2 regions of the Pseudomonas sp. WS 5071 genome follow, and region 2 is predicted to be linked to the other one. Evidence: predicted binding sites of a transcription regulator. Region 2 holds the regulator's gene; the other holds the start of a gene.
What was found. Region 2 encodes FliA, which starts transcription of late flagellar genes. Its sites were predicted from a motif close to CTAAAGTTTNNNNNNNNNNNGCCGNTAA; they were not measured.
Positions count from the first base shown of each region.

Region 1: the regulator FliA is predicted to act here: its motif matches at 10,947-10,974, upstream of flgM (flagellar biosynthesis anti-sigma factor FlgM).

Region 1 covers NZ_JAAQWY010000020.1:51,688-67,710, reverse strand. Annotated here, with positions in the region: gene bglX (beta-glucosidase BglX) at 1-1,202, shown strand, start outside; gene HBN61_RS13785 (ribonucleoside-diphosphate reductase subunit alpha) at 1,898-4,783, shown strand; gene flgE (flagellar hook protein FlgE) at 4,998-6,326, opposite strand; gene flgD (flagellar hook assembly protein FlgD) at 6,356-7,084, opposite strand; gene flgC (flagellar basal body rod protein FlgC) at 7,100-7,543, opposite strand; gene flgB (flagellar basal body rod protein FlgB) at 7,547-7,954, opposite strand; gene cheR (protein-glutamate O-methyltransferase CheR) at 8,206-9,033, opposite strand; gene HBN61_RS13755 (chemotaxis protein CheV) at 9,080-10,012, opposite strand; gene flgA (flagellar basal body P-ring formation chaperone FlgA) at 10,089-10,859, shown strand; gene flgM (flagellar biosynthesis anti-sigma factor FlgM) at 11,011-11,334, shown strand; gene HBN61_RS13740 (flagellar protein FlgN) at 11,385-11,852, shown strand; gene HBN61_RS13735 (flagellar brake protein) at 11,946-12,686, shown strand; gene HBN61_RS13730 (MFS transporter) at 12,733-14,073, opposite strand; gene HBN61_RS13725 (glutamine synthetase family protein) at 14,177-15,418, opposite strand; gene HBN61_RS13720 (LacI family DNA-binding transcriptional regulator) at 15,698-16,023, shown strand, end outside.
Region 2 covers NZ_JAAQWY010000002.1:73,512-89,534, forward strand. Annotated here, with positions in the region: gene HBN61_RS01525 (ParA family protein) at 20-808, opposite strand; gene motD (flagellar motor protein MotD) at 860-1,750, opposite strand; gene HBN61_RS01535 (flagellar motor protein) at 1,766-2,506, opposite strand; gene cheB (protein-glutamate methylesterase/protein-glutamine glutaminase) at 2,506-3,645, opposite strand; gene HBN61_RS01545 (chemotaxis protein CheA) at 3,695-5,941, opposite strand; gene HBN61_RS01550 (protein phosphatase CheZ) at 5,953-6,741, opposite strand; gene HBN61_RS01555 (chemotaxis response regulator CheY) at 6,763-7,134, opposite strand; gene fliA (RNA polymerase sigma factor FliA) at 7,342-8,082, opposite strand; gene fleN (flagellar synthesis regulator FleN) at 8,079-8,912, opposite strand; gene flhF (flagellar biosynthesis GTPase FlhF) at 9,032-10,345, opposite strand; gene flhA (flagellar biosynthesis protein FlhA) at 10,356-12,485, opposite strand; gene HBN61_RS01580 (short-chain dehydrogenase) at 12,707-12,976, opposite strand; gene HBN61_RS01585 (hypothetical protein) at 13,340-13,909, opposite strand; gene HBN61_RS01590 (RHS repeat-associated core domain-containing protein) at 14,088-15,209, shown strand; gene flhB (flagellar biosynthesis protein FlhB) at 15,227-16,023, opposite strand, start outside.

The sequences.
Region 1 (16,023 bases), on a different contig from region 2:
CGTTGGACGATCCGGCCGACATCAATGCCGAAAGCCGCCTGCACCGGGCCGAAGCCCGTGAGGTGGCACGTAAAAGCCAAGTGCTGCTCAAGAATGAGGCGCACACCCTGCCCTTGAATAAGCGCGCCAATATTGCCCTGATCGGGCCGCTGGCCGATTCGAAAATCGACATGCTTGGCAGTTGGTCGGGCGCCGGTGTCCCCGCACAATCGGTGACTGTGCTTGAAGGCCTGCGCGCTGCCGTGGGCAAACCGGGCACGCTGACATACGCCCGCGGCGCCAACGTGACCGATGATCAGGCCGTGGTCGACTACCTCAATCATTCCAACCCCAACATGCTCGACGTGACCAACGACCCGCGTGCCGCGCAAGAAATGCTCGATGAAGCCGTCAAGGTGGCACAACAGGCCGATGTGATTGTGGCCGTAGTGGGCGAAGCCCGGGGTATGTCCCACGAAGCGGCCAGCCGCACTGACCTCGACTTGCCTGCTACGCAACGCGCGCTGATTACCGCCCTTAAGGCCACTGGCAAGCCGCTGGTGCTGGTCTTGATGAATGGTCGCCCGCTGTCAATTGGCGATCAGGTGCAACAGGCCGACGCCGTGCTGGAAACCTGGTACAGCGGCACGGAAGGCGGCAATGCGATTGCCGACGTGCTGTTCGGTGACTACAACCCGTCGGGCAAGCTACCGATCACCTTCCCACGCTCGGTGGGCCAGATTCCGAGCTACTACAGCCACCTGCGCATCGGTCGTCCGTACACGCCGGGCAAGCCGGGCAACTACACGTCGCAGTATTTCGATGCGCCGAACACCCCGCTCTACCCGTTCGGTTATGGCTTGAGCTACACCGACTTCAGCGTGTCGCCGCCGGAGTTGTCAGCCAACACCCTCACACCCGGGTCAGCCCTGACGGCCAGCGTGACCGTGAAGAACACCGGGCAGCGCGCCGGTGAAACCGTGGTGCAGCTTTATATACAGGACGTCAGTGCGTCGATGAGCCGCCCCGTCAAGGAGCTGAAAAACTTCCAGAAGCTGATGCTCCAACCGGGGGAAGAAAAGGTCGTGCATTTCAGCATCGATGAAGACGCCCTGAAGTTTTACAACACCCAACTTCAGTACGCTGCCGAACCCGGCGAATTCAACGTGCAAATTGGCCTGGATTCGCAAAACGTCCAGCAAAAGAGCTTCCAACTGCTCTAACTTCGCGTAACCGCCGGGCAGGGCCTGAACGGTCTTCCCGGCACTTCTTGAGCTCAATCTCTGCTTGACCTTTTCGATCTTTGCGCCCGCCCCAAAATGCGTTCGGACAGCGCTGTTTTTTGTGGTAGGGTTCGCGCCCTCAAAATCCAGCGCGCACGATTTCATCCCGGCAAAAACGGTGACAGACGGTGTAATGCCGGTGCCATGCGGCCTACGCGCAGATTCAAGCGTTCATACACAAATTACACACAGGGTTATCCACAGGTCGTGCATTGCGCACCACCTGTAAAACGCATATCTTGTATCAATTCCGCCAAAAGACCCCACATATAGGGTTTTAGGGCAAAAACCCAACACAACTCAGCCGAGAATTTCAAGTGCTTTTCTCGCCCCTGTCGGGTTGAACCAAACGCTGTTTTCAAAGCCCAAGCCGCTCATGCGGATGGCAACCGTTTTCCAGCGCTGGCTCGGAAAGCGGCCCGGGTGTTGCAGTACAAAGACTGTCACCCATCAGGAATAAGGTTTGAGGCGGTTCGCACAAACCTGAGACTTCGGCAAGGAAGCGGCCAAAACACCCCTTTCTGTACGTCCCGAGGTCGTTATGCCCGGCTTACCCCCGGTTGTAGTGCGTCAGGACGGAACGGTGGGCACCTTTTTGAGGCGCCCAAATAAACATAGAGAATGTGGAGACACCCATGCAAACCGACTCAACTCGCGAGAACTCGCAGGGCACCGCGTCGCAGAACGATTCACATCTGGATCTGTCAGCAACTGCGCCAGGCCAATTGCGCGTGATCAAGCGTAACGGAACCGTGGTTCCTTACACCGATGACAAGATCACCGTCGCCATCACCAAAGCGTTTCTTGCAGTTGAAGGCGGCAATGCAGCCGCTTCGTCGCGCATTCACGACACCGTTGCCCGCCTGACCGAACAGGTCACCGCAACCTTCAAGCGTCGCATGCCTTCGGGCGGCACCATCCACATCGAAGAAATCCAGGACCAGGTAGAACTGGCCCTGATGCGTGCCGGCGAGCAGAAAGTAGCCCGTGACTACGTGATCTACCGTGACGCCCGCTCCAAAGAGCGCGCCACCCGCGCCCCGGCCGAAGACGCCGTGCAGGCGCACCCGTCAATCCGCATCACCCGCGCCGACGGCACCTTCGCGCCGCTCGACATGGGCCGCCTGAACACCATCGTCACTGAGGCTTGCGAAGGCCTGGCTGAAGTGGACGGCGACCTGATCCAGCGCGAAACCCTGAAGAACCTGTACGACGGCGTAGCCCTGAGCGACGTCAACACCGCACTGGTAATGACCGCCCGCACCCTGGTTGAGCGCGAGCCAAACTACTCGTTCGTGACCGCCCGCCTGCTGATGGACACCCTGCGTGCCGAAGGCCTGAGCTTCCTCAACGTGGCCGAAAGCGCCACTCACCACGAGATGGCCGACCTGTACGCCAAGGCCCTGCCTGCCTACATCGCCAAAGGTATTGAGTTCGACCTGCTGAACCCGGTGCTGGCCACCTTCGACCTGGAAAAACTGGGCAAGGCGATCAACCACGAGCGCGATCAGCAGTTCACCTACCTGGGCCTGCAAACCCTGTACGACCGTTACTTCATCCACAAGGATGGCGTGCGTTTCGAACTGCCGCAGATCTTCTTCATGCGTGTGGCCATGGGCCTGGCAATCGAAGAGAAGCAAAAAGAAGACCGCGCCATCGAGTTCTACAACCTGCTGTCGTCCTTCGATTACATGTCGTCGACCCCGACGCTGTTCAACGCCGGTACTCAGCGTCCACAGCTCTCCAGCTGCTACCTGACCACCGTGCCGGACGACCTGTCGGGCATCTACCACGCGATCCACGACAACGCCATGCTGTCCAAATTCGCAGGCGGCCTAGGCAACGACTGGACGCCAGTACGCGCGCTCGGTTCGTGGATCAAAGGCACCAACGGTAAATCCCAGGGCGTTGTGCCGTTCCTCAAAGTGGTGAACGACACCGCCGTTGCCGTGAACCAGGGTGGCAAGCGCAAGGGCGCTGTGTGCGCTTACCTTGAAACCTGGCACATGGACATCGAAGAGTTCATCGAGCTGCGCAAGAACACGGGTGATGACCGTCGTCGTACCCACGACATGAACACCGCCAACTGGATCCCTGACCTGTTCATGAAGCGCGTCTTCGATGACGGCAAGTGGACCCTGTTCTCGCCATCGGAAGTCCCTGACCTGCACGACCTGACCGGCAAGGCCTTCGAAGAGCGCTACGAGTACTACGAAGCCCTGACCGAGTACCCGGGCAAGGTCAAGCTGTTCAAGACCATCCAGGCCAAAGACTTGTGGCGCAAAATGCTGTCCATGCTGTTTGAAACCGGCCACCCGTGGCTGACCTTCAAAGACCCGTGCAACCTGCGCAGCCCGCAGCAACACGTGGGCGTGGTTCACAGCTCGAACCTGTGCACCGAAATCACCCTGAACACCAATAAGGATGAAATCGCGGTCTGCAACCTGGGCTCGATCAACCTGCCGAACCACATCGTGGACGGCAAGCTGGACACCGCCAAGCTCAAGCGCACCATCGACGTGGCCGTGCGCATGCTCGACAACGTAATCGACATCAACTACTACTCGGTGCCGCAAGCGCGCAACTCGAACTTCAAGCACCGTCCGGTCGGCCTGGGGATCATGGGCTTCCAGGACGCGCTGTACCTGCAGCACATTCCGTATGCGTCGCAAGCAGCGGTCGAGTTTGCCGACAAATCGATGGAAGCGGTCAGCTACTACGCCATTCAGGCGTCCTGCGACCTGGCTGACGAGCGTGGCGCTTACGAGACATTCCAGGGCTCGCTGTGGTCCAAGGGCATCCTGCCACTGGACTCCCAACAGATCCTGATCGAACAGCGTGGCCAGAAGTACATCGACGTTGACCTGAACGAATCCCTGGACTGGGCACCGGTTCGTGCCCGTGTGCAAAAAGGCATTCGCAACTCCAACATCATGGCCATCGCACCGACCGCGACCATCGCCAACATTACCGGCGTCTCGCAGTCGATCGAACCGACTTACCAGAACCTGTACGTGAAATCGAACCTGTCGGGCGAATTCACCGTGATCAACCCGTACCTGGTTCGCGACCTCAAGGCCCGCGGCCTGTGGGACTCGGTCATGATCAATGACCTGAAGTACTACGACGGTTCCGTGCAGCAGATCGAGCGCATTCCGCAAGAACTCAAAGAGCTCTACGCGACAGCGTTCGAAGTGGATACCAAGTGGATCGTTGACGCCGCCAGCCGTCGTCAGAAGTGGATCGACCAGGCTCAGTCGCTGAACCTGTACATCGCGGGCGCATCGGGCAAGAAGCTGGACGTCACCTACCGCATGGCGTGGTACCGCGGCCTGAAAACCACGTACTACCTCCGTGCCCTGGCTGCCACCAGCACCGAGAAGTCCACCGTCAACACCGGCAAGCTCAACGCTGTATCGAGCGGCAACAAAAGTGAAGACGTCGCCGCCGCCCCAGCCGGCCCGGCTCCGGTGCCAAAAGCGTGCGCCATTGACGAACCGGATTGCGAAGCGTGCCAATAAGCTGAGCTGTCTGGCGGGTCAAATCGCTTGACTGAAACCCCCGTTAAACCCTGGCAACAGTTGGGTTTGACGGGGGTTTTGTTTTGGCGGGTGCACCGTACCGCTCGCACCGCTACCAACAGCGTTTGAGCGGTGGTACACACTACCCGCACGCCGAACCTGCAGGCAAAAAAAACCCCTCAAACGAGGGGCTTTTTACACGCGCATTCGCCCATCAGGTCATCTGAATGATGGTCTGCATGATGGTGCTCTGGGTGGAGATGGTCTTGGCGTTCGCCTGGTAGTTGCTTTGCGCCTTGATCAGGTCAACCAGTTCGTTGGTCAAGTTGACGTTGGAGTCTTCCAGCGAGTTGGACTGGATGGCCCCCAACGTACCGATCTTCGGCGCGTCGTAACCGGCCTGGCCCGAAGCGAAGGTTTCTTTCCACGCCGTGCCGCCCACAGGCTGCAAGCCTTGTTCGTTGGTAAAGCTGGCCAGGGAGATCTGGCCAATGGCACGGCTCTGGTTGTTGCTGAAGTTGGCGAACATGACGCCCGAGCCGTCGATGGTCAAGTTGGTGATCTGGCCCGTGGCGTAGCCGTCCTGAGTTGGCGGGTTGCGTGAGGTGTCCGTGTTGTACTGCGTGGTTTTGGCCATGTTGATCGCAATACCGCCATCTTTCGCAGCGGCACCGTTGGAGACCCATGCCCCGTTAACCATGGCACCGGGTACCCAGTCAGCCACGGTCAACGTGCTGCTGATGATGTCCGGTTCGCCTGGCACCGGGTTTGGCGTGGTCACGCTGGTCAGCGCGCCAGCCGAATCGAAGACCATGGTCGAAGCGACCGGGTCTTTGGCGCCTGTGCCCGTCACGGGGCTGCCATCAGGGTTGCGACCATCAACAAGCGTGTAGGTTTTCCACGTGTTGGAATCCGTTTTCACCATGTACTGATCCATTTCGTGGGCGTTGCCCTGCGTGTCATAAATCGTGGTGGTGAATTTTTTGCTGTAGGTTTCGGCCTTCAGCGGATCGAACTTGTTGTCCACCTGATTAACCACATCACTGGTCGAATTCAAGTTGATGGTCGAGTCCACCGAGCCGCTTGCGCGTGGCGCGAGGTTCGAGGTGTCGATGCGCAGGTCAGTCAGTACACCGTTGACGATCTTGCCGTTGGCATCTACGCCGTAGCCCTGCAAGCGCGCAGTACCGTCGGTGTTGGTGACGTAACCGTCTTTATCGGCCTTGAACGTACCGGCCCGGGTGTAGCTCAGGGAACCGTTGTCGCTCAAAACAAAAAAGCCGTTACCCTGAATACCCATGTCGAGCAGGTTGCCGGTGTTGTTGATGGCACCCTGACCGAAGTTTTGCGAAACGTTGGCCAGATTCACACCGCTGCCGATGGTCTTGCTGCCAATGCCCAGCTTGCTCGCCGAGTAAATGTCCGAGAACTCGGCACGGGACGATTTGAAACCGGACGTTGCGACGTTGGCGATGTTGTTGCCGGTAACGTCGAGTTGTTTGTTGGCCGCATAGAGGCCGCTAAGGCCGATATTAAAAGACATGTTGCACTCCTTAAGGCTTGTAAGTCGGCTTAGAGGCCAATGGTCTGGACTTTGGACATGCCGATGCTGCCCAGACCTGCAAGATTGAGCATGATTTCACCACCGGTTTTGCTCAGCGTCACACTGTTGACCGTGGCGGGCAGGTAGGTGGTGAGTGCCGTCGTACCCGTGTCCGTTTTGGACGATGCGGTGAAGGTGTAATTGCCTTTGGGCATCAACTCGCCATCATCATTTTTGCCGTCCCAGGTGAAATCGACGTTGCCCGCTTTCTGGGCGCCCATTTCGATGGTCCGTACCACTTCGCCATCCGCATCAGTGATCTTGATAGTCGGCTTGGCGTCCGCGTCTTTAACCACCACGGTGCCGTTGAACGGCTTCTCGCTGGCGGTATCCACCAGTGCTTCACTGGTTTGCACGATCACCGAACGCCCTACCAATGAGGACGCCTGCAACGCTTGCGAAGACTGCAAGCCGCCGGTGATGGCGTTCACCGAATCGTTCAGGGTGGTGATGCCTTCCAGGCTGCTGAACTGGGCCAACTGCGCGACAAACGCGGTGTTGTCCTGCGGGTCCAGCGGGTTCTGGTTTTTCAACTGAGTAACCAGCAATTGCAAGAACGCATCCTTGCCCAGCGACTTGCTGCTGCCCGCCACTGCCTTGGAAGCCGCCGTAAGGCTGGTGTCCGTGGCTTTGGCCTGGGCAGAGTTGGCCAGCACCTGATTGAGGGTCTTGTTGCTGACGGAATCGGTCACACTCATTTGCGTCGTTCCTTATCACTGACCGAGGGTCAGGACCTTCTGCATCATGGTTTTGGCGGTGTTCATCATTTCTGCGTTGGTCTGGAACGAACGACTGGCGGAAATCATGTCAGCCATTTCTTCAACCACGTTGACGTTGGGGTAGTACACATACCCTTTGGCGTCAGCAGACGGATGGTTCGGCTCATAGCGGGCTTCGAGGTTGCTCTGGTCTTCAACCACGCCCAAGACGTGTACGCCCTGCCCGGCGGCGTCCTGATTCTGAAACAGCGAATCGCCCGTACCGTTTTGCGCGCCCTGAAACAGGGTGGCAAACACCGGGTGACGGGCACGGTAAGTCTGGTCGATGCTCGACGACACAGTTTCGGCGTTGGCAATGTTACTGGCGACGGTGTTCAGGCGCGTGGTCTGGGCACTCATGCCGCTACCGGCAATATTGAAAACACTGGCTAGAGACATGGATTACTCTCCGCGCAGGGCTGATACCAGCCCTTTGAATTTGCTGTTGAGCAGGGTAAAGCTGGCCTGGAAGTTGACCGCGTTCTCTGCGTAATTCGATTGTTCGAGCTGAGCATCTACCGTGTTCTGGTCGATGGAGGGTTGCATCGGCGTGCGATACAGCAACGACTCGTCGCCGCTGCTCAAACCCTGAGCTTCGATGTGACGGCTGTTGGTCATGTTCAAGGCAAAGCTGCCGTTCTTGTTTTTGTCAGTCTGTGCCGCAAGCACAGACGCAAAATCCAGATCCCGAGCTTTGTAGTTCGGGGTATCGGCGTTGGCGATGTTGTTCGCCAGCACTTCAGCGCGCTGGGCGCGAAAGCCAAGGGCTTGCTCATGGATACCGAGCGCTTTATCGAAGCTGATGCTCATGTCGGAAAACCTTTGTGGGCTGACCTGAAGATGTGGCTCAGGTCTTTCATGCTCTGGATAGAGCAAACCCCGTGCCAGTTTTCAGATCCCCGTATTTCAAGGCTTTGCGCGGTGCCGGGACGCGGCAATGCCAGAAAAGCGGCAATGGCTGTCCGCCGACTGCCGCTTTTCTGCCGCTTTGTTGCACGGGACACCCACACGGCGTCCCTACAGCGCGAAAAAAACGGGAGCCTTGCGGGCTCCCGTGATTGTTACTTGGCCTGGTAGATGATCCCCGGGCTGCACTGGATCATCTGGTAATGATCCGGCAATCCGTTCAGCGCTTCCGAAGCGCCAAGGAACAAGTAACCACCTGGCTTCAAGGTGCTGTGAATGCGCAGCAGGATGTCTTTTTTGACCTCTGCCGAAAAATAAATCAGCACGTTGCGGCAGAACACCATGTCAAATTTGCCTAACCCGGCGTAGCTGTCCAGCAGGTTGAACGAGCGAAACTCAACGCGGTTTTTGATCGGTGCCTTGATCACCCAGCGCCCCGGCCCTTTGGGTTCGAAGTAGCGCTGCAAGCGTTCCTGGGACAGGCCACGGCCAATCGCCAGGCTGTCGTACTCGCCAGTCTTGCAGTTATTGAGCATCAGACTGGACAGGTCGGTGGCCACAATCTGCACCCCCGCTTTCAACTGCCCAAGGTTGCTGCGTTCAAACTCATCAATGGCCATCGACAGCGAATACGGCTCCTGCCCCGAGGAGCACGCTGCCGACCAAATGCGTAAACGTTGACCCGGATTGGCCTTGGTCAGCTCAGGCAGGACTTTGTTTTTCAGCACTTCAAAGGGGTAAGTATCGCGAAACCACAGGGTTTCGTTGGTGGTCATTGCGTCGACCACCTGCTCACGCAACCCGCTGCGGGGTTGGCTTTGAATGCGCTGAATCAGCTCACCCAGTGATTTGATACCTTGCTGCTCCATCAGCTTGTTGAGTCGACTGGAAACAAGGTACTGCTTGTTCTCCCCTAGCAAAATGCCACAGGCTTTTTCCAGGAAAACCCGGAACTGCTCAAAATCCAAATTAGCCGTAGACAAATGATCCTGCCTCTATAAATCGTGTTGACCGCCAAGGACTGAGCCCTCAGCTGTGGTCTGCTTCTTTGATCCGGTCAACGACCCGGGACGCCAGGTCATCGGGGCGGAATTTTGCCAGAAAGTCATTGGCACCGACTTTCTTGACCATCGCCTGGTTGAATACCCCGGACAGCGAAGTATGCAGAATGATATGTAAATTTTGCATGCGCGGATCGCCACGGATCTCAGACGTGAGGGTGTAACCATCCATTTCGGGCATCTCAATGTCCGAGATCATCATCAGAAACTCTTCTGACGGGTCCTTGCCCTCGTCCACCAGTTTGCGCAGGTATTCCAGCGCCTGGCGACCGTCGTTAAGAGAAACCACTTCCACGCCCACCGTTTGCAGGCAACGTGACACCTGCTTGCGCGCCACCGACGAATCATCGACCGTCAATACCCGCAACGACACGGCCTTGGTTTGGGTCTCAACATCGACCACACCGTGGGAAATGATTTCCGACGATGGCGAAACCTCTGACAGGATTTTTTCAACGTCAATGATTTCGACCAGTTGATTGTCCAGCCGCGTCACCGCCGTCAGGTAATGGTCACGCCCGGTGCCCTTGGGCGGCGGATGAATCTCTTCCCAGTTCATGTTGACGATGCGTTCCACCGAGCGCACGAGAAACCCCTGGGTCTTGGTGTTGTACTCGGTGATGATCACAAACGGGCTGCTTTGGTCTTTGAGTGCACCCGCGCCGGTGGCCATGGCCAAGTCCAGAATCGGAATAGTCGCCCCCCGAATATTGGCCACACCGCACACCACAGGATGGGATTTTGGCATCACGGTCAGCTTGGGGCATTGCAGCACCTCGCGAACCTTGAACACGTTAATCCCGTACAGCTGTGGCCCATCCAGGCGAAACAACAACAGTTCCAGGCGGTTTTGCCCGACCAGTTGAGTGCGCTGGTTAACCGAATCCATCACCCCAGCCATACACGGTTCCCCTTAAAACTTTAAGTTGCGACGCACATTGCCCGGTAAACGGCACGGGCTTTGCTATTTATCGGCCATGAATGCAAAAACGACAATTTCTTGCCACCTGCCGATCCTCCAGACGCTGCGCCTTCGCGGTGCACGGGTGCTTGCGACGATTTGCCTGATAATCGCTGGCACGCAGTCCTACGCCGATGGATTTACTTCTCCTACCCAGCTTATCGGCGTGACCCAAGGCTTTCTTGAATTCACTGTCGAAGACTACCTTGCCACTGGTCAGATAGAGGGCCGCTACGAGATTCAGGTTAATAACCTCGATCCACGCTTGCGCCTGGCCCAATGCGACAAGGAATTGACAGCCACCCTCGAAAGCCCGGCGCAACCCATGGGTCGCGTGACGGTGCGCGTGCGCTGTGAAGGTAGCTCACCGTGGACCATTTTTGTGCCGGCACAGGTGAAGTTATTCCGCGAGGTCGTGACCGTCACTCACCCCCTCAAGCGCGGCATGATCATCAGCTACGACGATGTGGTGCTGCGCGAGCGCGATGTTGGCCTGATCACTCAGGGCTACATGACCGCGGTTGAACTGGCAGTGGGACAAAAACTTCTGCGACCCATGGTCACCGATCAGGTGCTGACCCTGACGCATCTGGAGCAAGCGGCCGTGGTGCGCAAGGGTGATCAGGTGGTGATCAATGCCCGTAGCGGGACCTTGACGGTCAGAATGCCGGGCGAGGCGCTGTCCGACGGTGGGCTCAGCGAACAGGTACGGGTGAAGAACCTGAACTCCAAACGGGTCATCAAGGCGCGGATTACCGGGCCGGGGCAAGTTGAGGTGGCCTTGTAGGACAGTTGGCATACGACTCTCAACTTTCCTACACTGTCGCTTGACGCAGATCAGTACGGGCTTGCGTCGCCGTATGATTAATCGTGCCTAAAGTTTTCTCGGGTATGGCCGAAAACATGGCAAGCGTCCAAATACCCAGAGGTTTTCCATTATGGTCATCGACTTCAGTCGTCTTAACAACGCCGCGCCGTTAACCGGCAGCACGCGCAGCAACGCCAGTCAGGAAGCAGGCAGCGCTACGCAAGCAGCCCCTGCCAAGAGCGAACAGGCGGGCGTCAATGCCCCGAGCGGGGAATCTGTGCACCTCAGTCATGAGGCACAACAATTGCAAAAAATCAGCGATTCGCTGCGCGATCAACCGATTGTCGACAAAAGCCGCGTGGCTGAGTTGAAACAAGCCATTGCCGATGGCACTTACACCGTCGACAGCAATCGGGTTGCCAGCAAACTGCTTAACTTGGAAGCCCAGCGCTAGCCCTCGCGGCAAGCGCCAGGCTTTTGGACGCTTAAATTCCAGAGCCAGCCATGCACGACACGACTTTATTGCAACTGATCAACGACGACTTCGCCCCTGCCGAGAAACTTCTCGCCTTGCTGCAGGACGAAACCATTGCCCTGCAAGGGCGCGACATGTTGGTGCTCGAAGACATTCTGGCGCGCAAACAGTCGTTGATCATTCTGCTCGATCAGCATGGTCGCAAGCGCAGCGAAATTCTCGCGGGCCTTGGCTTGCCGGCCAACCGCAGCGGGCTTGAGCAACTGGCCAGCCACTCGGACCTTGGCCCGCAACTGCTGGCCCAAAGCGACGCATTGAATCAGGTGCTAGCCGATTGTCAGGCGGCCAACGTGATCAACGGTCAGGCCATCCAGACGCAACAACTCATCACGGCCAATCAACAGCGCATCTTGCACGGCGGCGAAGCCCATACGCTGTATGACGCCCGCGGCACCACTGCACTGGTCAACAAACCACGCGCTTTCAGCCAGGCGTGAGCCCGTGTGACCGCACTATCCTAACGACGCAACATACTGGCAAAATGCCTCCTTTTTGCGTGTTGTTGTATTTTGTCTGGAGATTGATGAACCGTGTCCCATGCTGAAGATGCTCCGCAGCCTCCCAAGGTGCTCACTACACCTTTGGAAATTTCCGCACATTTGCGGATGCTACAAGAGAGCCATGACCCGCTGATCATCACCTTCCACGAGCGCAGTCAGCGTTTTCAGAGCTACCTGGTCGAAGTGGATCGCGAGTCCGCGACCCTGGCTTTTGACGAAATGATCCCGCGTGACGGTGAGCGTTTCCTTGAGGCCGGTGAGCCGTTTCGCGTGGAAGGCTTTCATGACGGTGTTCGCATTGCCTGGGAGTGCACCACGCAACTGACCATTGACGACAAAGACGGCCACCGCTGTTACCACGGCGCTTTGCCGACCGAGATCGTCTACCACCAGCGCCGCAATGCGTTCCGCGCAGCCCTCAAGCTGGCGGATCTGGTAACGGTAAAAGTGGATGGCGACAAGATTAAATCCGCGCTTGAAGGCAAGTTGCTGGATGTGTCAGCGACGGGTTGTAAATTGCGGTTTGAAGGCGACATCAGTGAGCGCCTGCAACTGGGGCAAGTGTACGAACGCTTCAACGCCGCCCTGCCCTTCGGGCCCATGACCACGCCCGTGGAGTTGCGCTACCTGCATTTTGAAGAACGCCTCAACATTACCTTTGCCGGTATGCGCTTTCACAATATGAGCGGCGGCGTTCAGCGTCAGGTCGAGCGTTTTGTGTACCAATTGCAGCGTGATGCGCGACGGTTCGATAAAGACGACGATTATTGAGGCCTGGCCCTCTCCCAATGGGAGAGGGCACAACATGCACCTTGACTCACACCTGCCGCGGATCGGCCTCTTCTGCCTCCGGGAGAGGGGCTTCTGGGGCGTGTGGTTCTACCGTCGGCTCTGCGGTGTCCTGCATCTGATCCTGCACCACTTGCTCATCGACCCGAGGGTCAAGGGCCGCTACCAATGGCGAGCTGGACATGCTGTCCGGCATGGCCACGTGTTGCAGCGGCGCATCGTCGACCTGATGCAGATTGGTCACCGCATTCGGGCGAATGCGCCACACCAGCACCAGGCCAGTCAGGCTGAAAAACGCGTAAAGCATCTGACTGCCCAACACCTTCATCAATACCCCCGCCACCAACGGCCCAATACTGGCCCCGATACCGTAGGTCACCAGCAGCATCGCCGTCAGTGATACCCGGCGGTCTGCTTCCACGTGGTCATTGGCAAACGCCACCGCCAGCGGGTAGATGCAAAACTGCACGAGCGCGCTCAACCAGCCCGCGACGAACAGCACTTGCAGAGGCACTGAAGGCAGGATCGCCAGCGGCAGCGACACCACCGCCAGAATGAACGCGAACACGCGAATCAGCAGCGGTCGGTCATAGCGATCGGACAACCAGCCCAATGGCCATTGCGCCAGCAACCCGGCAAAAATGCAGCACCCCATGTACAGGCCGACCAACTCGGTGGACAAGCCCTGCTGCGTGGCATACAGCGGCGCCAGGCCGTAGAACGACCCCACCAGCAACCCCGCACCCAATACGGCGATCAATGATTGCGGGACACGTTTGATAAAGAACTTCGGGTCCATCGGCGCGGGGTGCAGCGGCGCCGGGTGAATGCGCCGGGTCATGGCCACAGGCACCAGACACAGTGCAAAACACATCGCCACCAGCATCAGCAATTCCGGGCCGAGGGCCGGGTGTATCACCAGAATCAGTTGCCCGAGCACCAGGCCCAGGTAGGACGCAATCATGTACAGACTGAAGACCACACCGCGCTGCTTGGCGTCTGCCTGTTCGTTGAGCCAGCTTTCAATGACCATGTACTGGCACATCATGCCGAGACCGACGATCACCCTCAGCAGCAACCAGATCGGCAGCCAGTCGGTGAGGCCGTGGCACAGCACGGCGGCGCCGACAATCCCGGCACACGTGGCATACGCGCGGATATGCCCCACCCGCGCAATCAATCGGTGTCCAATTTTGCCCCCCAGCACCAGACCAAAATAGTTGGCCGCCATGAGCGCACCGATCCACAGGCCGTCGACATTGTCGGCTGCCAGGCGCAGGGCGAGGTAGGTACTGAGCAAGCCCGAGCCGATCAACATCATCAGCGAGGCGAAATATAACGCTTTAAAAGACTTCCAGATTTGGCGCATCGGCGTTCCCCGCGACTCCATGCAATGGCATGCGAACTGCCCGGTGGCAGCCCGCATGCAGCAGGTTCAAACGGTTGAGCCGAAGCCTGTGCCGTCTGGACGATTAAGCCTGAGCCGCTAACACGCGGCGTTCCCAGGGTGTGATTTCATCAAAGAAGCTGGTGAGCTCCATCGTCTTGGACGCAATGTAACCTTCGATGAACTCCTTGCCGAACAGTTCCTTCGCCAAGTGACTGCGTTTCAGACGCTCCAGAGCGGCATGTAAGGTACATGGCAATGACAATGCGTCCGGCACCTCGAATTCCCCCTGAATCGCAGCAGTCGGCTCCAACTGATTTTCGATGCCGTGCAAACCCGCCGCGAGGCTGGCGGCAATCGCCAGATACGGGTTGGCGTCGGCACCCGGCAAACGGTTTTCGACACGCCGTGCCACCGGCGAACTGGCCGGGATGCGCAGGCCCGCCGCCCGATTGTCATGGGACCAGCACGCATTGTTTGGCGACGCATAGGGGTGACACAGGCGCTGGTAGGAGTTGACGTTCGGTGCGAACAACGCCGTGAAGTCCGCCATGCCTGCCTGTTGCCCGCCGATAAAATGGCGGAAGGCAGCGGTTGGCTGACCCGCCGCATCACTGAACACGTTACGCCCGATGCCCAGTTCGACCACGCTCTGATGAATGTGCATTGAGCTGCCGGCCGTTTTCGCCAGCGGCTTGGCCATGCACACCACCGTCAGGCCATGCTTGAGCGCAACCTCTTTGAGCAGGTGCTTGAACAGGAAAGTCTGATCGGCCAACAGCAGTGGATCACCGTGCAGCAAGTTGATCTCGAACTGGCTGACGCCCATTTCGTGCATGAAGGTGTCACGGGGCAACCCCAGCGCGGCCATGCATTCATAGACGTCATTGAAGAACGGGCGCAGGCCGTTGTTGGAACTGATACTGAACGCCGAGAAGCCAACTTCTCGGCGACCGTCCAGGCCCAGCGGCGGCTGGAACGGCTGGGTCGGGTCGGTGTTGGGCGCAAACACAAAGAATTCAAGTTCTGTGGCGACCACGGGTGCCAGGCCGCGGGCGGCATAACGGGCGATCACGGCTTTGAGCTGGCCACGGGTCGACAGGCGCGAACTTTCGCCCGTCAGCTCGTCGGCATCGCAAATGGCCAGCGCGCGGGGTGTTGCGCTCCACGGCAGGCGATGGATGTGCGCGGCATCCGGCACCAGTGCCAGATCGCCGTCATCGCTGCCATAGAACCGCGATTCGGGGTATCCCCCCATGATGCATTGCAGTAGCACCCCACGGGCCATCTGCAAGCGTCGCCCTTCGAGGAACCCTTCAGCGGTCATTACCTTGCCGCGGGGCACGCCATTCAAATCGGGCGTCACACATTCAATCTCATCAATGCCGGTCAGTCGCTGCGCGAGTGAACCCTGGCCATCGGTCGTCATGACTCTTTCCTTGTTGTTGTACAAGCCGCGAACGGCGACCCGTACAAAATACGCATCACCTGTTCGGGATTTCAAGCGCACGTGGGTCAATTCCCTGAAATCCTGCGCTTGGCTCACTAGGCATTTACGGCGCAAGCCATTAGGGTGGCGATTCTACTTTTTCGCGCAGTGCCCGTTATGCCTAAAGACGACGCCCACTTAATCACCGCCCACGATGTCGCCCGGCACGCCGGGGTCTCGCGTTCGGCGGTTTCGCGCACGTTCACCCCGGGCGCCAGTGTCTCGCCCCACACCCGCGACAAAGTGATGGCCGCCGCGCAGGCACTGGGTTATCAGGTCAATTTGATCGCCCGCACGATGAACAAGGGCTATAGCAACTTTGTCGGCGTAGTCACCGCCGGCCTCGAAAGCCCGTTTCGTGCCAGCCTGCTCGGTCCGATAACGGACGCCTTGAATAAACAGGGGCTGATGCCGCTGCTGATGAATGCCGACGATCCCCAGCA
Region 2 (16,023 bases):
ACTTGAATGCATGGGCACCTCAGGCCACCTGCGGTGAAAGCTGGCGGCTGAGCAAATGCTTGAGCAAGGCGCGATACGCCACCACGCCACGGCTCTTGGGGTCAAATTGCGAGGGTGCCAGGCCCGCCCGGCTGGCATCGCGCAAGCGCGTGTCCACCGGGATGTAACCCTGCCAGATGGTGTCGGGGTACAAATCGCGCAGCACCCGCAAGGTGCTCATGGATGCCTGGGTGCGTCGGTCGAACAAGGTCGGAACGATGCTGAACGGAAGCGCCTGCTTGCGCGAGCGGTTAATCATTACCAGCGTATTGACCATGCGCTCCAGGCCCTTGACCGCCAAATGTTCGGTCTGCACCGGAATCACCAATTGCTGGCTGGCCGCCAGCGCATTGACCATCAACACCCCCAGCAACGGCGGGCTGTCGATGATCGCGTAATCGTAGTCTTGCCAAAGCTGCGCCAGCGCGCGCGCAATCACCAGCCCCAGACCGCTCTGGCCCGGCGACTGGCGCTCCAGCGTCGCCAGCGCCGTACTCGAAGGCAGCAGCGAAATATGGTCATGGCTGGTCGGCAGCAACAGTTGCCCCGGCAAGCCTTCCGGCACCTGCCCCTTGTGCAGGAACAGGTCGTAATTACTGTGCTCAAGGGCATCGGGGTCGTAACCGAAGTAACTGGTCATCGAGCCGTGGGGGTCCAGGTCGACCACCACCACGCGCTTGCCCGCCTCGGCCAGCAAACCGGCCAGAGCAATGGATGTGGTGGTCTTACCGACGCCACCTTTTTGATTGGCTACTGCCCAGACTCTCATTAGCGTGTTCCTCCCGGCGGCAAAAAACCCTGGCCGAGAATTGGCATTCAGTTAAAGGGCCGGCGACGGAGAATTGACGGCATTCCCGCGAACCGGCGGCGTTGATACCGGCGGTGCAGTTTGTGTGCCAGCCCGCTTCAAGGCTGCATCCGGCGTGGCATGGGCGCTCCCGGTGCCGGTCAGGCTGCGGCGCACATCCAGGTTGCGCGAGACCACCAGCACCACCCGCCGGTTCAGTGCACGGCCTTCGGGCGTGGCGTTATTGGCCACTGGCTGAAACTCGCCATAGCCCACCGACGCCATGCGGGCCGGGTTGACCCCTTGCATGGCGAGCATGCGCACGATGCTCGCTGAACGGGCTGACGACAGTTCCCAGTTGGTGGGGTACTGCGCCGTACGGATCGGCAAGTCGTCCGTAAACCCTTCGACGTGGATCGGGTTATCGAACGGTTTGAGGATCGCCGCCACCTTGTCGATGATGCTGAACGCCACATCGCTGGGCATCGCATCGCCGCTGCCAAACAGCAAGCTGGAATTAAGCTCGATCTCGACCCACAACTCATTGCCGCGCACGGTCAACTGGTTGGACGCAATCAAGTCGCCAAACGCATTCGTGATGTCATCGGCAATGGTTTTCAGCGGGTCGCTGGTGATCTGCCCGATGCCAGCATCCGTCTGCTCGCTGTCTTTGACCAGAGGCTTGGCGGGCTGGGTGGTCAATGGCCGCTCCTCACCAATCGGGATCGGCTTCATCGTGCGTTCGGCATCGTTGAACACCCCCACCAGTGCCTGGGAGATGATTTTGTATTTGCCTTCATTGATCGAAGAGATCGAATACATGACCACGAAAAACGCGAACAGCAAGGTGATGAAGTCCGCATAGGACACCAGCCAGCGCTCGTGATTGACGTGTTCTTCAGGCTGCCGACGGCGACGGGACATAGCGCAAACTCTCCATTAATCCATGAAGCCCTGAAGCTTCAACTCAATGGAACGCGGGTTCTCGCCTTCAGCGATCGACAGAATGCCTTCGAGCAACATTTCGCGGTAACGCGACTGGCGCATGGCAATCGACTTCAGCTTGCTGGCAATGGGCAACAGAATCAGGTTGGCACTGGCCACGCCATAGATAGTGGCAACGAAGGCCACGGCGATACCGCTGCCCAACTGCGTCGGGTCGGCCAGATTGCCCATCACGTGAATCAAGCCCATCACCGCACCGATGATGCCGATGGTCGGCGCATAGCCGCCCATGCTTTCGAACACCTTGGCGGCTTCGATATCGCGGCTCTCCTGGGTCATGAAATCGACTTCCAGAATGCTGCGGATGGCTTCGGGCTCAGCGCCATCGACCAGCAATTGCAAGCCTTTGCGCGAATAATCGTCGGGTTCGGCATCTGCCACGCCTTCCAGCCCCAACAGGCCTTCTTTACGCGCCGTGAGGCTCCAGTTGACGACGCGGTCCACGCCGCCAGCCAGATCGATGTGCGGCGGGAAGAAAATCCACACCACGGTTTGCATGGCGCGCTTGAACGCGCTCAGCGGCGACTGCAACAACGCGGCGCCGATGGTGCCACCCAGCACAATCAGGGCCGCCGGGCCATTGGCCAGCGCGCCCAGATGGCCGCCTTCGAGGTAGTTACCACCAATGATGGCCACGAAGGCCATGATGATGCCGATCAGGCTCAGTACATCCATCAGTGACACGCCTCGACCAAGTGCTTGCCGATGTCATCCAGGCTGTACACCGCATCCGCCAGGTTGGCTTTGACGATGGCCATGGGCATGCCGTAAATCACACAACTGGCCTCGTCCTGCGCCCAGACATTGCTGCCGCCCTGCTTGAGCAAGCGCGCGCCTTCACGGCCGTCGGCCCCCATACCGGTCAACACCACTGCCAGCACTTTGTCGCCGTAGGACTTGGCCGCTGAACCGAAGGTGATGTCCACACACGGCTTGTAATTCAGACGCTCATCGCCCGGCAGGATGCGTACCGCGCCACGGCCGTCGATCATCATCTGCTTGCCGCCCGGCGCCAGTAGCGCAAGGCCCGGACGCAACATATCACCGTCTTCGGCTTCTTTCACACTGATACGACACAGCTTGTCCAGCCGCTCGGCAAACGCCTTGGTGAACGCTGCAGGCATGTGTTGCACCAGCACGATGGGCGCCGGGAAGTTGCCCGGCAGTTGGGTCAGGACCCGTTGCAAGGCCACAGGCCCACCCGTGGAGGTGCCAATCGCTACCAGTTTGTAGGCTTTGCGCTTGGGCGCTGGCGAAGTCGGGGTTGCCGCCGGTGCACTGCGGCTGGCAATCGGCGTGGTGCGGGTCGGTGCCGGGGACGCAGGCGTGGCCGCAGGCGCGAAACCGCTGACCGCCGGACGTGGTGCAGGCGACGGCGCTGGCGGCTGCGAAGCGCCATAGCCGGAAAACCGGCGATTGCTGCGCGAGATGGTGTGCACCTTCTCGCACAGCAATTGCTTGACCTTCTCGGGGTTGCGCGAGATGTCTTCGAAATTTTTCGGCAGGAAATCCACTGCCCCGGCGTCCAGTGCATCCAGCGTAACGCGGGCACCTTCATGGGTCAGGGAAGAGAACATCAACACCGGGGTCGGACACTTCTGCATGATGTGACGCACGGCCGTGATGCCGTCCATCATCGGCATCTCGTAGTCCATGGTGATCACGTCCGGCTTGAGCGCCAGCGCCTGATCAATCGCCTCTTTGCCATTGGTGGCGGTGCCGATCACTTGAATCGTCGGGTCAGCGGACAGAATCTCCGAGACACGGCGGCGGAAAAAACCGGAATCATCCACCACCAGGACCTTGACTACCATAAACACTCCGTTAGGCGGCGCGGGACGCAACCGCCCCGCTCCACCAGAATCAAATACGCCGTGCGGCGTAGCGTTTGAGCATGCTCGGAACATCCAGAATCAAGGCAATACGGCCATCACCGGTAATGGTGGCGCCCGACATGCCAGGCGTGCCCTGGAGCATTTTGCCCAACGGTTTGATGACCACTTCTTCCTGACCGACCAACTGATCGACCACAAAGCCGATGCGCTGGGTGCCCACCGACAGAATCACCACATGCCCTTCGCGCTGCTCTTCGTGGGCAGCCGACGCCACCAGCCAGCGCTTGAGGTAGAACAATGGCAGCGCCTTGTCGCGCACAATCACCACTTCCTGGCCGTCCACCACATTGGTGCGCGACAGGTCGAGGTGGAAAATCTCGTTCACGTTGACCAGCGGGAAGGCGAAGGCCTGATTGCCCAGCATCACCATCAAGGTCGGCATGATCGCCAGGGTCAGCGGCACCTTGATCACAATCTTCGAACCCTGGCCCAGGGTCGAATAGATGTTCAGCGAGCCGTTGAGCTGGGCGATTTTGGTTTTCACCACGTCCATGCCCACGCCACGGCCCGACACGTCGGAAATCTCGGTTTTGGTCGAGAACCCCGGCGCAAAAATCAGGTTGTAACAGTCGGACTCGCTCAGGCGATCGGCGGCGTCCTTGTCCATCAGGCCTTTCTTCACGGCAATGCCGCGCAGAATATTGGCGTCCATGCCTTTGCCGTCATCGGAGATGGACAGCAGGATGTGGTCGCCTTCCTGTTCGGCCGAAAGGATTACCTTGCCGCAGCGAGACTTGCCGGCCGCTTCGCGCTCTTCCGGGGTTTCGCAGCCGTGGTCGACCGCGTTGCGCACCAAGTGAACCAGCGGGTCGGCCAGGGCTTCTACCAGGTTCTTGTCCAGGTCGGTTTCTTCGCCCACCAGCTCAAGGGTGATTTCTTTCTTGAGCTGACGGGCCAGATCGCGAACCAGTCGCGGGAAGCGACCGAACACTTTCTTGATGGGCTGCATCCGGGTCTTCATCACCGCGGTTTGCAGGTCTGCGGTCACCACGTCGAGGTTGGAGACCGCCTTGGACATGGCTTCGTCATTGCTGTTGAGGCCCAGGCGCACCAAACGGTTACGCACCAGCACCAACTCACCGACCATGTTCATGATGTCGTCCAGGCGCGCCGTGTCGACCCGCACTGTAGTTTCCGCTTCCGAGGCGGCCGGTTTGTCCGGGTGGGCCGCTGCCGCGCGGGCCGGGGCGACCGGGCGTGCTGCCGGTTCAGGCTTGCTGGCCACAGCGGCCGCTGCCGCAGGCGCCGCAGCGGGTTTGGCCGCGACAGGCTGGGCGGGGACTTCGGTGAACTTGCCCTTGCCGTGCAACTCGTCGAGCAACGATTCAAATTCGTGATCGGTGATGTGGTCCGGGTTGGCCGGTGCGACAGCCGCCGGTGCCTCAGGCGCCACGGAGGCCGAGGCATCCAGCGCATCGGCACTGAACGAGCCTTTACCGTGCAACTGATCGAGCAACGCTTCGAATTCGTCGTCGGTGATTTCGTTACTGGCAGTCGCGGCCGGTTCTGCGGGTTGAGCCGCAGGCGTGGCAGCCACGGCGTCTGGTGCAAACTGACCTTTGCCGTGCAACTGGTCCAGCAACGACTCAAACTCGGCGTCAGAAATTTCGTCGCTGGCAGGGGCAGATGAAGCCGACTGTCCAGGCGCGGTAACGGGCGCCGCAGCAACCGCAGACCCGCCAGCCGCTGCTTCAGCTTTGACCGCATTCAGCGAGTCCAGCAACAGCTCGAATTCGTTATCGGTGATGTCACCGCTGTCTTCGGCCACCGGTTGCGGCGCAGGCGCCACGGCGGCTGGCTCAACCACCGGGGCAGCTTGTGCCGCCGCAGGCTCGGCCAAACGCGCCAGGGCAGCCAGCAACTCCGGCGTCGCGGCCGTGATCGGTGCGCGTTCGCGCACTTCACTGAACATGCCGTTGACCGCGTCCAGCGCTTCCAGGATCACGTCCATCAGCTCCGAATCGACGTGCCGTTCACCCTTGCGCAGGATGTCGAACACGTTCTCGGCGATGTGACAGCACTCCACCAGCTCGTTGAGCTGGAGGAAGCCGGCGCCCCCTTTTACAGTGTGAAAACCGCGAAAAATTGCATTGAGCAGGTCGGCATCATCCGGTCGGCTTTCCAGCTCGACCAGTTGTTCGGACAACTGCTCTAGAATTTCGCCGGCTTCAACCAGGAAATCCTGAAGGATTTCTTCATCGGCGCCGAAGCTCATGTACGTGCTCCTTAGAATCCAAGACTTGAAAGCAAATCGTCTACATCGTCCTGACCGGACACGACGTCATCACGCTTATCGGCATGAATCTGCGGACCTTCACCCTGCGCCAGGTTTTTTTGCGGATTATTTTCAGCCCGCAGTGCTTCGCGGTCATGCTCGATCCCTGCGAAACGGTCAACCTGACTGGCCATCAGCACCAGTTTGAGCAGATTGCTTTCAACTTCGGTTACCAGCTGCGTGACCCGTTTGATCACTTGACCGGTGAGGTCCTGGTAATCCTGAGCCAACAAAATATCGTTCAGGTTGGCGGAGACCACGTGGCTTTCTTCTTCGCTACGCGTCAGAAAACCGTCAACCCGGCGCGCCAGATCCCGAAATTCCTCGGCACTGAGCTCGCGACGCATGAAGCGCCCCCACTCCGCACTCAAGGTTTTGGCTTCGGCGCCCAGGCTGTTGACCACGGGCGTGCTGTTCTCCACCAGGTCCATGGTGCGGTTGGCCGCCGCTTCCGTTAAACGCACAACATACGACAAACGTTCCGTGGCATCCGTGATCTGCGACACTTCTTCGGCTTGCGGCATGTGCGGGTCAATGTGGAAGTTGACGATTGCACTGTGCAGCTCGCGCGTCAGCTTGCCGACTTCGCGGTACAGGCCCCGGTCGCGGGTCTGGTTCAATTCGTGAATCAGCTGCACAGCGTCGCCAAACTGGCCTTTTTCAAGGCTGTCGACCAACTCGCGAGCATGTTTTTTCAAGGTCGATTCAAAATCGCCCTGGCTAGCCTCTTTATGCTCCATAACGCCCCCGTGGCGAGTCGATCAACCGATGCGTTCGAAGATCTTTTCGATCTTCTCTTTGAGTGCCAAGGCAGTGAACGGCTTGACGACATAGCCGTTAACACCGGCTTGCGCCGCTTCGATGATTTGCTCGCGCTTGGCTTCGGCAGTCACCATCAGCACGGGCATGTGCTTGAGTTTTTCATCCGCGCGCACGTGGCGCAGCAGATCAATGCCGGTCATGCCCGGCATGTTCCAGTCCGTTACCAGAAAGTCGATATGACCTTGATTGAGGATCGGTATCGCCGTGGTGCCATCATCGGCCTCGACGGTATTGGTGAACCCCAGGTCACGCAGCAGGTTTTTAATGATCCGCCGCATCGTCGAAAAATCATCAACGATGAGGATTTTCATATTCTTGTCCAATTCGACCTCCAAGCAGTCTTAAAACGCGCCCAGCACCTGGGCGCGCCATTCAATCAATTCAGTAAACCTTAACCCTGTAGCCGCCACCGCCGACCGCGACGCGGATGCAGCGACCGTCTGTGACAGAAGGTCTTGCGGCCTTATCGCAGCCTGCGGCAGCGGCTACAGGGGGTAAATCGTGTGGACGGCGGCGTATCAGCGCGCTCGCCATTCCGCCAGGCGCCCGCGCAAACGCGCGGCACACTGGCTGTGCAACTGGCTGACACGCGACTCGCTCACGCCCAGCACCTCACCGATTTCCTTGAGGTTGAGTTCTTCGTCGTAGTACAGCGCCAGCACCAGCCGCTCGCGCTCCGGCAAGTTGGCGATCGCTTCGGCCAACGCAGCCTGGAAACGCTCGTCTTCCAGGTCCCGCGACGGCTCAAGGTGCGCACTGGCGCCGTCCTCGTGCAGCCCTTCATGCTCGCCGTCCTGCAACAGGTCGTCGAAGCTGAACAGGCGGCTGCCCAAGGTGTCATTCAAAATGGCGTAATAATCATCAAGGCTTAAATTGAGTTCGGCCGCAACTTCGTGATCTTTAGCGTCACAGCCGGTTTTTGCTTCAATTGCCCGAATTGCGTCGCTGACCATGCGTGTGTTGCGGTGGACCGAGCGGGGAGCCCAGTCACCCTTTCGCACTTCATCAAGCATCGCGCCACGGATGCGAATACCCGCGTAGGTTTCGAAACTTGCACCTTTGCTGGCGTCGTATTTGGTCGAGACTTCGAGCAGGCCGATCATGCCGGCCTGAATCAAATCTTCAACTTGCACACTGGCCGGCAGACGCGCCAGCAGGTGGTAGGCAATGCGCTTGACCAAAGGGGCGTAGCGTTCGATCAGCTCGTACTGACTGTCGCGCGATGACTTGCTGTACATGCGATAGCCGCTTGCTGTCATGGAGACGTACCTACATTGGTTTGCTGCACCAGGCGCTCAACAAAGAACTCCAGGTGCCCACGGGGATTGGCAGGCAATGGCCAAGTGTCAACTTTCTGCGCAATGGCCTTGAACGCCAGCGAGCATTTAGAGCGCGGGAACGCTTCGTACACAGCGCGCTGCTTTTGCACAGCCTTGCGCACACTTTCGTCGTACGGCACGGCGCCCACGTATTGCAGGGCTACGTCCAGAAAGCGGTCGGTGACTTTGGTCAGCTTGGCGAACAGGTTGCGCCCTTCCTGCGGGCTCTGCGCCATGTTGGCCAGCACGCGGAAGCGGTTCATGCCGTAGTCCCGGTTGAGCAGTTTGATCAACGCATAGGCGTCAGTGATCGAGGTCGGTTCGTCGCAGACCACCAACAGCACTTCCTGCGCAGCGCGCACAAAGCTGACCACTGAATCGCCAATCCCGGCGGCCGTGTCGATCACCAGCACGTCCAGGTTGTCACCGATCTCGCTGAAGGCCTGAATCAGCCCCGCATGCTGGGCCGGACTCAGGTGAACCATACTTTGAGTGCCCGACGCCGCCGGCACGATACGAATCCCGCCAGGGCCAGGCAGCAGCACATCGCGTAGCTCGCAACGGCCCTCGACCACATCGGCCAGGGTGTATTTGGGGGTCAGCCCCAGCAGTACGTCGACGTTTGCCAACCCCAGGTCAGCATCCAGCAACATCACTCGTCTGCCCAGCTCGGCAAGAGCCAGCGACAAGTTGACTGAAACGTTAGTTTTACCGACGCCACCCTTGCCGCCGGTCACTGCGATCACCTGTACGGGATGCATGCTGCCCATGATCTTTCTTTACCTTGTCTTACTTAGACGCGGCTACACAGGTTGGCTGCGGGTTCCTCAACGGGAACAGGATGTGCAGACCATCAATGTAGGTACATTCCAACGTAATCATCACTGCCTCAGCCGACCCGTTTGGAAGGGCTGTGGTAGATATCAGCGAACATGTCGGCCATGGCCTCTTCGCTGGGTTCTTCCTGCATTTGCACACTCACCGCACGGCTCACCAACTGGTGACGACGCGGCAAATGGAGATCGTCCGGGATACGCGGACCGTCCGTGAGATAGGCCACTGGCAGCTCGTGGCTGATGGCCAGACTCAATACTTCACCAAGGCTCGCCGTTTCATCCAGTTTGGTCAGGATGCAACCGGCCAGCCCGCAACGTTTATAACTGTGGTACGCCGCCGCCAGCACTTGTTTCTGACTGGTGGTGGCCAATACCAGATAGTTTTTGGATTTAATGCCGCGCCCCGCCAGGCTTTCGAGCTGCAAGCGCAGCGCCGGGTCACTGGCTTGCAGGCCCGCGGTGTCCACCAGCACCACGCGCTTGCGTACCAGCGGCTCCAGGGTTTGCCCCAACGATTGGCCGGGCGCCACGTGCGTGACCGGCACATTGAGGATCCGGCCCAGGGTTTTAAGTTGCTCCTGCGCGCCGATCCGGTAGCTGTCCATGCTCACCAACGCGATGTTTTGCGCGCCGTACTTGAGTACATAACGCGCCACCAGCTTGGCCAGCGTGGTGGTCTTGCCCATGCCGGCCGGGCCGACCATGGCGATCACACCACCGTCTTCGAGCGGCTCGACTTCAGGGGTCGCGATCATGCGGGCCAAATGCGCCAACAGCATGCGCCAGGCCTGACGCGGCTCGTCAATTTCGGTCACTTGCTCCAGCAAGTCACGGGCCAGCGGGCCGGACAAACCAATGCGTTGCAAACGGCGCCACAAATTGGCTTGCGCCGGTTTGCTGCCTTGCAACTGATTCCAGGCCAACGAGCCCAACTGCACTTCCAGCAACTCGCGCAACCCATTGAGCTCAAAGCGCATGGTGTCGAAGGCGCGTTGATCCATGCTCGGCGCGGCCGGGGCGGCGGGACGCGGCGGCTCTTCGAAGGTCGGCTCAATCAGCGGCTCAGCAGCGGTCAGGGGCAGACCGGCAAACAACTGCCGACTGACATCCGACTCGCCCTCGGCACGCATGCTCAACTCGGCCTGGGCCGACACGATGCGCGACTGGGTCTTGCGCAGCTCTTCTTCAAGTTCGACATTCGGCACACGGGGCGCCAGCGCAGACAATTTGTAGTCCAGCGCAGCGGTCAACTCGACACCGCCGGCAATGCGGCGGTTACCAATAATGGCGGCATCAGCCCCCAGCTCATCACGAACCAGTTTCATGGCCTGACGCATATCGGCGGCGAAAAAACGCTTCACTTGCATAAACCAAACCTCAGCCGTTCGGGCCTACTGTCGCAACGATGGTGACTTGCTTGTTGTCAGGGATTTCCTGGTACGCCAGCACATGCAGGTTCGGCACGGCCAAACGGCCAAACCGCGACAGCATCGCGCGGACCGGGCCGGCCACCAGCAGGATCACCGGATTGCCTTGCATCTCTTGGCGTTGTGCGGCGTCGATCAACGAACGCTGCAGTTTTTCAGCCATGCTCGGCTCCAGCAGAACGCCCTCTTCCTGACCTTGCCCTGCCTTCTGCAGACTATTGAGCAATATTTGTTCCAACCTTGGCTCCAGCGTGATAACTGGCAGCTCAGACTCAACGCCTACAATGCTTTGGACGATGGCGCGGGACAAACCAACGCGCACGGCCGCGACCAAAGCGGCGGTATCTTGACTCTTGTGCGCATTGTTCGCGACGGCTTCGGCAATGCTACGAATGTCGCGCACCGGCACCTGTTCGGCCAACAGCGCCTGCAACACTTTGAGCAGCTGCGACAGGCTCAGCACACCCGGCACCAACTCTTCAGCCAGTTTAGGCGAGGCTTTGGCCAGCAACTGCATCAACTGCTGCACTTCTTCATGGCCAATCAGCTCATGAGAGTGCTTGTAGAGGATCTGGTTCAAATGCGTGGCCACCACGGTGCTAGCGTCCACCACGGTGTAGCCCAGCGATTGCGCCTGACTGCGCTGGCTGACTTCGATCCACACCGCTTCGAGCCCAAAGGCCGGGTCTTTGGCAGTAATGCCGTTCAACGTGCCGAACACCTGACCGGGGTTGATCGCCAGCTCGCGGTCGGGGTAGATCTCGGCCTCGGCCAGAATCACCCCCATCAGGGTCAAGCGGTAGGCGCTGGGCGCCAGGTCGAGGTTGTCGCGGATGTGCACGGTCGGCATCAGAAAGCCCAGATCCTGGGACAGCTTCTTGCGCACGCCCTTGATCCGCGCCAGTAATTGGCCACCCTGGTTGCGGTCCACCAGCGGGATCAAGCGGTAGCCCACTTCCAGACCGATCATGTCGATGGGGGTTACGTCATCCCAGCCCAGCTCTTTGGTGTCTTGCGCACGGGCAGGCGACGGCAGCAGTTCCTGTTGGCGCTGAACTTCTTGCAGCGCCTGAGCCTTGACCACGTTTTGCTTCTTCCACATCAAATACGCCACGCCACCGGAGACGGCGGCCAGGCTCAAGAACGCGAAGTGCGGCATGCCGGGCACGGCGCCCATCACGGCCATCAACCCGGCGGACACCGCCAGCGCCTTGGGCGAGGCGAACATCTGGCGGCTGATCTGCTTGCCCATCTCTTCGGAGCCCGACGCACGGGTCACCATGATCGCGGCGGCCGTGGACAGCAACAGCGAAGGCAGTTGCGCCACCAAACCGTCACCGATGGTCAACAGCGCATAGACCTTACCGGCCTCGCCAAACGACATGCCGTGCTGGAACATGCCGACGGCCATGCCACCGATCAAGTTGATGAACAGAATCAACAGACCGGCGATGGCGTCGCCGCGTACGAATTTGCTGGCACCGTCCATCGAGCCGTAAAACTCAGCCTCTTGCGCGACTTCCTGACGGCGGGCCTTGGCCTGGTTCTGATCGATCAAACCGGCGTTGAGGTCGGCGTCAATGGCCATTTGCTTACCGGGCATGGCATCGAGGGTAAAACGTGCGCTGACCTCAGAGATACGCCCGGCGCCCTTGGTGACCACCACGAAGTTGATGATCATCAAAATCGCGAACACCACGATACCGACCACGTAATTGCCGCCGATCACCACTTCACCGAAGGCCTGAATCACCTTACCGGCGGCGCCGTGCCCCTCTTGACCGTGGAGCATCACCACCCGGGTCGACGCCACGTTGAGCGCCAGGCGCATCAGTGTCGCCACCAGCAGAATGGTCGGGAATACCGCGAAATCCAGCGGACGCAAGGCGTACACACAGACCAGCAGCACCACAATCGACAGGGCAATGTTGAAGGTAAAAAACACATCCAGCAGGAATGCCGGAATAGGCAACATCATCATGGCCAGCATCACCAGCAACAACAACGGCACGCCCAACTGCCCCTGACCCAAACCGGTCAGACCGTTGCGTGCGGTGTTGATTAACTGAGAGCGATCCAATGACATTGCGGGAAACCTTTAGCAAACTTTTGACGCCATGTGCGCCGTGGAGCCTGCCTTTGCAAGAACCCTTCCAACTTTGGCAAATGGCCACATCAGAATGAAAAAGCCCTGAATTCCAGCGCCCGCGCTTGCTCCCTGATCCACTGACGACCGGTGCAGGCACCGGGCGTGCGCGGGTGAAATAGCCGCTCACCCGCGCATGGGCTTGGGGTGGGCCGTTACGCCGGCCTGAGCCGCCACCCCAGCACATCCAGCAGGTCACACCCATCGCGCAGCAATAGCATGGCCGTGGTGGCCAGGTGCTTGAGATCCACCGCGTCTGCGTTTTCCACATCGCGAGCGGCGAAGGTTTCCATCAGCTGCGTGACGGCCAATACGCGTGCAGCGGCGTTGGCATGAAGCACGTCCAGCGGAGCATTGCGGTCAATCAGTAAGGCGGGGATGGTGCAATCGATGGCAGTCAGCGGGATATAGGGAGCGTTCAGCATGAGGAAAGTCCAATGGTTAGAGGCATAAGCCACCTTTCGTCGCCAAACAAAGGGGTGGCAGCTGTGCGCGGGTTGGCGAACCGGTTAACCATAGAAACCCGGCAGACTCGAAAGTCTCCCACGCACAACCGCCATAAAGTCCTAGAGCGCACGGATTGTACGCGCAAAGACTCATGACGTTTCTGCATCTACGGTTAAATTCCGAGTCGCCAAACCCGGTCGCCATGTGGGCGAGCGCGGACTATAAGCGCCTGCGCAGAGGCGCAGCAAGCAGCAAACCTGTCTGAAGGGGCTGATAATGCTGCAGGCCGACGCGACCGCATGCACACGCCAGACACCCGACCCCGCACACTCACGCAGGGTTCAATTCCAGCGCCACTCCCCCAAATCAATAACCAGGCACGCACTGCTGCTGGCCCCGAACACCACATCAATCTTGCGGTTGGGCTGATAGCGCTCCGACCCGCGCCCGCCAATCAGAATATCCCCGCAGCGCCCGTCCCGCGTGTGCGGCCGATCCTTCCACACCGGCACACTGTCGAGCTTCAACGGGCGCACCAGGTTGCACAGGATAAAACTGCGTGCACAGATCCCATTGATCCCTTCCGAACTCAATGACTTGCGCAAAAATCGCAAAATCGTTTCGCGCTCTTTCTCGCACCGCTCCAGCACGGCGGCGTAATACGCCTCGTGGCCACAACCCTGCGGCACGGTCGGCAGCGAAATCACCGCCAGCAGGTTGGCGCCCTCGGTGCTGAACCCCACCACATGTTGATCGAGCGCCTGATCCAGCCAAAAAATCGCAAACGTGCCCTCCAGCGCGGGGAACGCCGGAAACAACCCCACCAGCTCGGCCATGGCCAAACCGTGGGCATCACTCAACGCATAGGTTTTGACAGACGCATCAGGAATCAGGGTTAACTCAATAGGCATCGCGCATCTCCATTGCCGGTCAACAAACGCCAGGGCGCGCTCTATCCCTAGTTAAGCAGGTTTGGGCAAACCGACTACTGGCAACATTGACAGGGTGACCACCTGATAGAACTGCCAGTACCCGTGACGCCTGCTCGCGCTCATCATCAAGCATTCCTCCACGCGCGCGAGAGCTTCCATGAAAAAAGCACTGCTGTGCAGTTATCACTACGACCCGCTTGATCGGCTGACGGGGCTACTGCCCCATCCACAGGCGACACGCCAACGCTTTTATCGGCAAAACCGGCTTGCCACGCAGATCCAGGGCGAGGTGCGACACATCATCCTGCAGCACGGCGACCAGTTGCTTGCGCTACATAGCCGTGATGCAACGTCATCCGCCAGCACTCTGCTCGCCACCGACACGCAGCACTCCGTGCTGCATACGGTGGGCAGTACAGAACAACGGGCAATGGCGTATTCACCCTATGGACACCATCCAACCGCGGGCGCCAATGAGCATCTTTTGGGGTTTAACGGGGAGTGCGCAGACCCGGTGACTGGGCATTATTTATTGGGCAACGGGTACCGGGCGTTTAATCCCGTGTTGATGCGCTTTAACAGCCCGGACAGTTGGAGCCCGTTTGGTAAGGGCGGGATCAATTGCTACAGCTACTGCCTGAACAATCCGATCAACTATCGCGACCCGTCAGGGCACTTTATCACCTCCTGGAAAAACCTCCTGGCTGTCCAGGGTATTTCTTCATCGATGGGAGGCATAGCCCTTGCCCTCAGTAGCCCTGCCCGCACAAGCGGCCCGGCGCTGGCTGCTTATTTTAGCGGGTCGCTTGGGGTGCTGTATGGCAGCCTTGCAGCAAGAGTGCCGGGAACACGGCTGGGTACAGTCATGGCTGGCACCAGCGCGACGCTCGGTGCTATCTCCATGACGATGGGCGCACGTGCGAGCCGCCAAGGTTTTCGTGGACTGTCGAGTCGAGCCTCACTCAGCTCACTCGACTCACTGGACAATGTGGAAGCAAACATACCTATCGACCCCCCTCCTCCCTATCAACCCCGTGCCTCCGGCTTTCAATTTTCGCCCCGACACAGTCGACAATCATCGCTTCCGGACTATGAAAGTTTGGCCTCTGAAATACAGCGCGCGCCTCGGGATGAAGTACCTGAGTACACGCCTATAAGCCAAGCACATGCAGTGACAACACCTCGAAAAGTGACAGTCAGAATGAGTCACTTACCTGAAGTCCATAGAAGCACGAAAGTTGCGAACACCGGCGCGAGGATTAGAGAGACTCAACTCTAAATCTGCAGAAAAACACGTCACTCATCGCGCCGCAAATCCGGCGGGATGGGCAGGTCGCTGAGCGGATCAGGCCGCTTGCCCTTGCCCGCCTGATGCTGGCGGATCTGGTAGACGTACGCCAGCACTTGGGCCACGGCCAGGTACAAGCCGGCGGGGATTTCCTGGTCCAGTTCGGTGGAGTAGTAGATCGAACGCGCCAACGCTGGCGATTCCAGCAAGAGAATGTCGTGCTTGGCGCCGATTTCCCGGATTTTCAGCGCCAGGAAGTCGCTGCCTTTGGCCAATAGCATCGGCGCAGCGCCTTTCTCGGGGTCGTATTTGAGGGCAACGGCGAAGTGGGTCGGGTTGGTGATGATCACATCCGCATCCGGGATGGCGCTCATCATGCGCCGCTGGCTCATCTCGCGCTGGGTCTGGCGGATCCGTTGTTTGACTTCCGGGCGCCCTTCCTGGTCCTTGTGTTCGTCGCGCACTTCCTGCTTGGTCATGAGCAATTTTTTGTGGCTTTCCCACAACTGCACGGGCACGTCCACGGCGGCAATCAGGATTAACCCGCAGGCCATCCACAACGCACTCCACGCCACCACTTGCAGGCTGTGGATCACCGCCAGTTCCAGCGGTTCATGGGCGATGCGCTGCAAGTCGTCGATGTCGGCCTTAAGCACCAACAAGGCCACGATCAAAATGATGAAGAATTTGGCCAGCGCTTTGAGCAGTTCAACCAGCGCCTTGGCCGAGAACATGCGTTTGATCCCCGCTGCGGGGTTCATGCGGCTGAATTTGGGCGCCAGGCTGCCCGCCGCGAATAACCAGC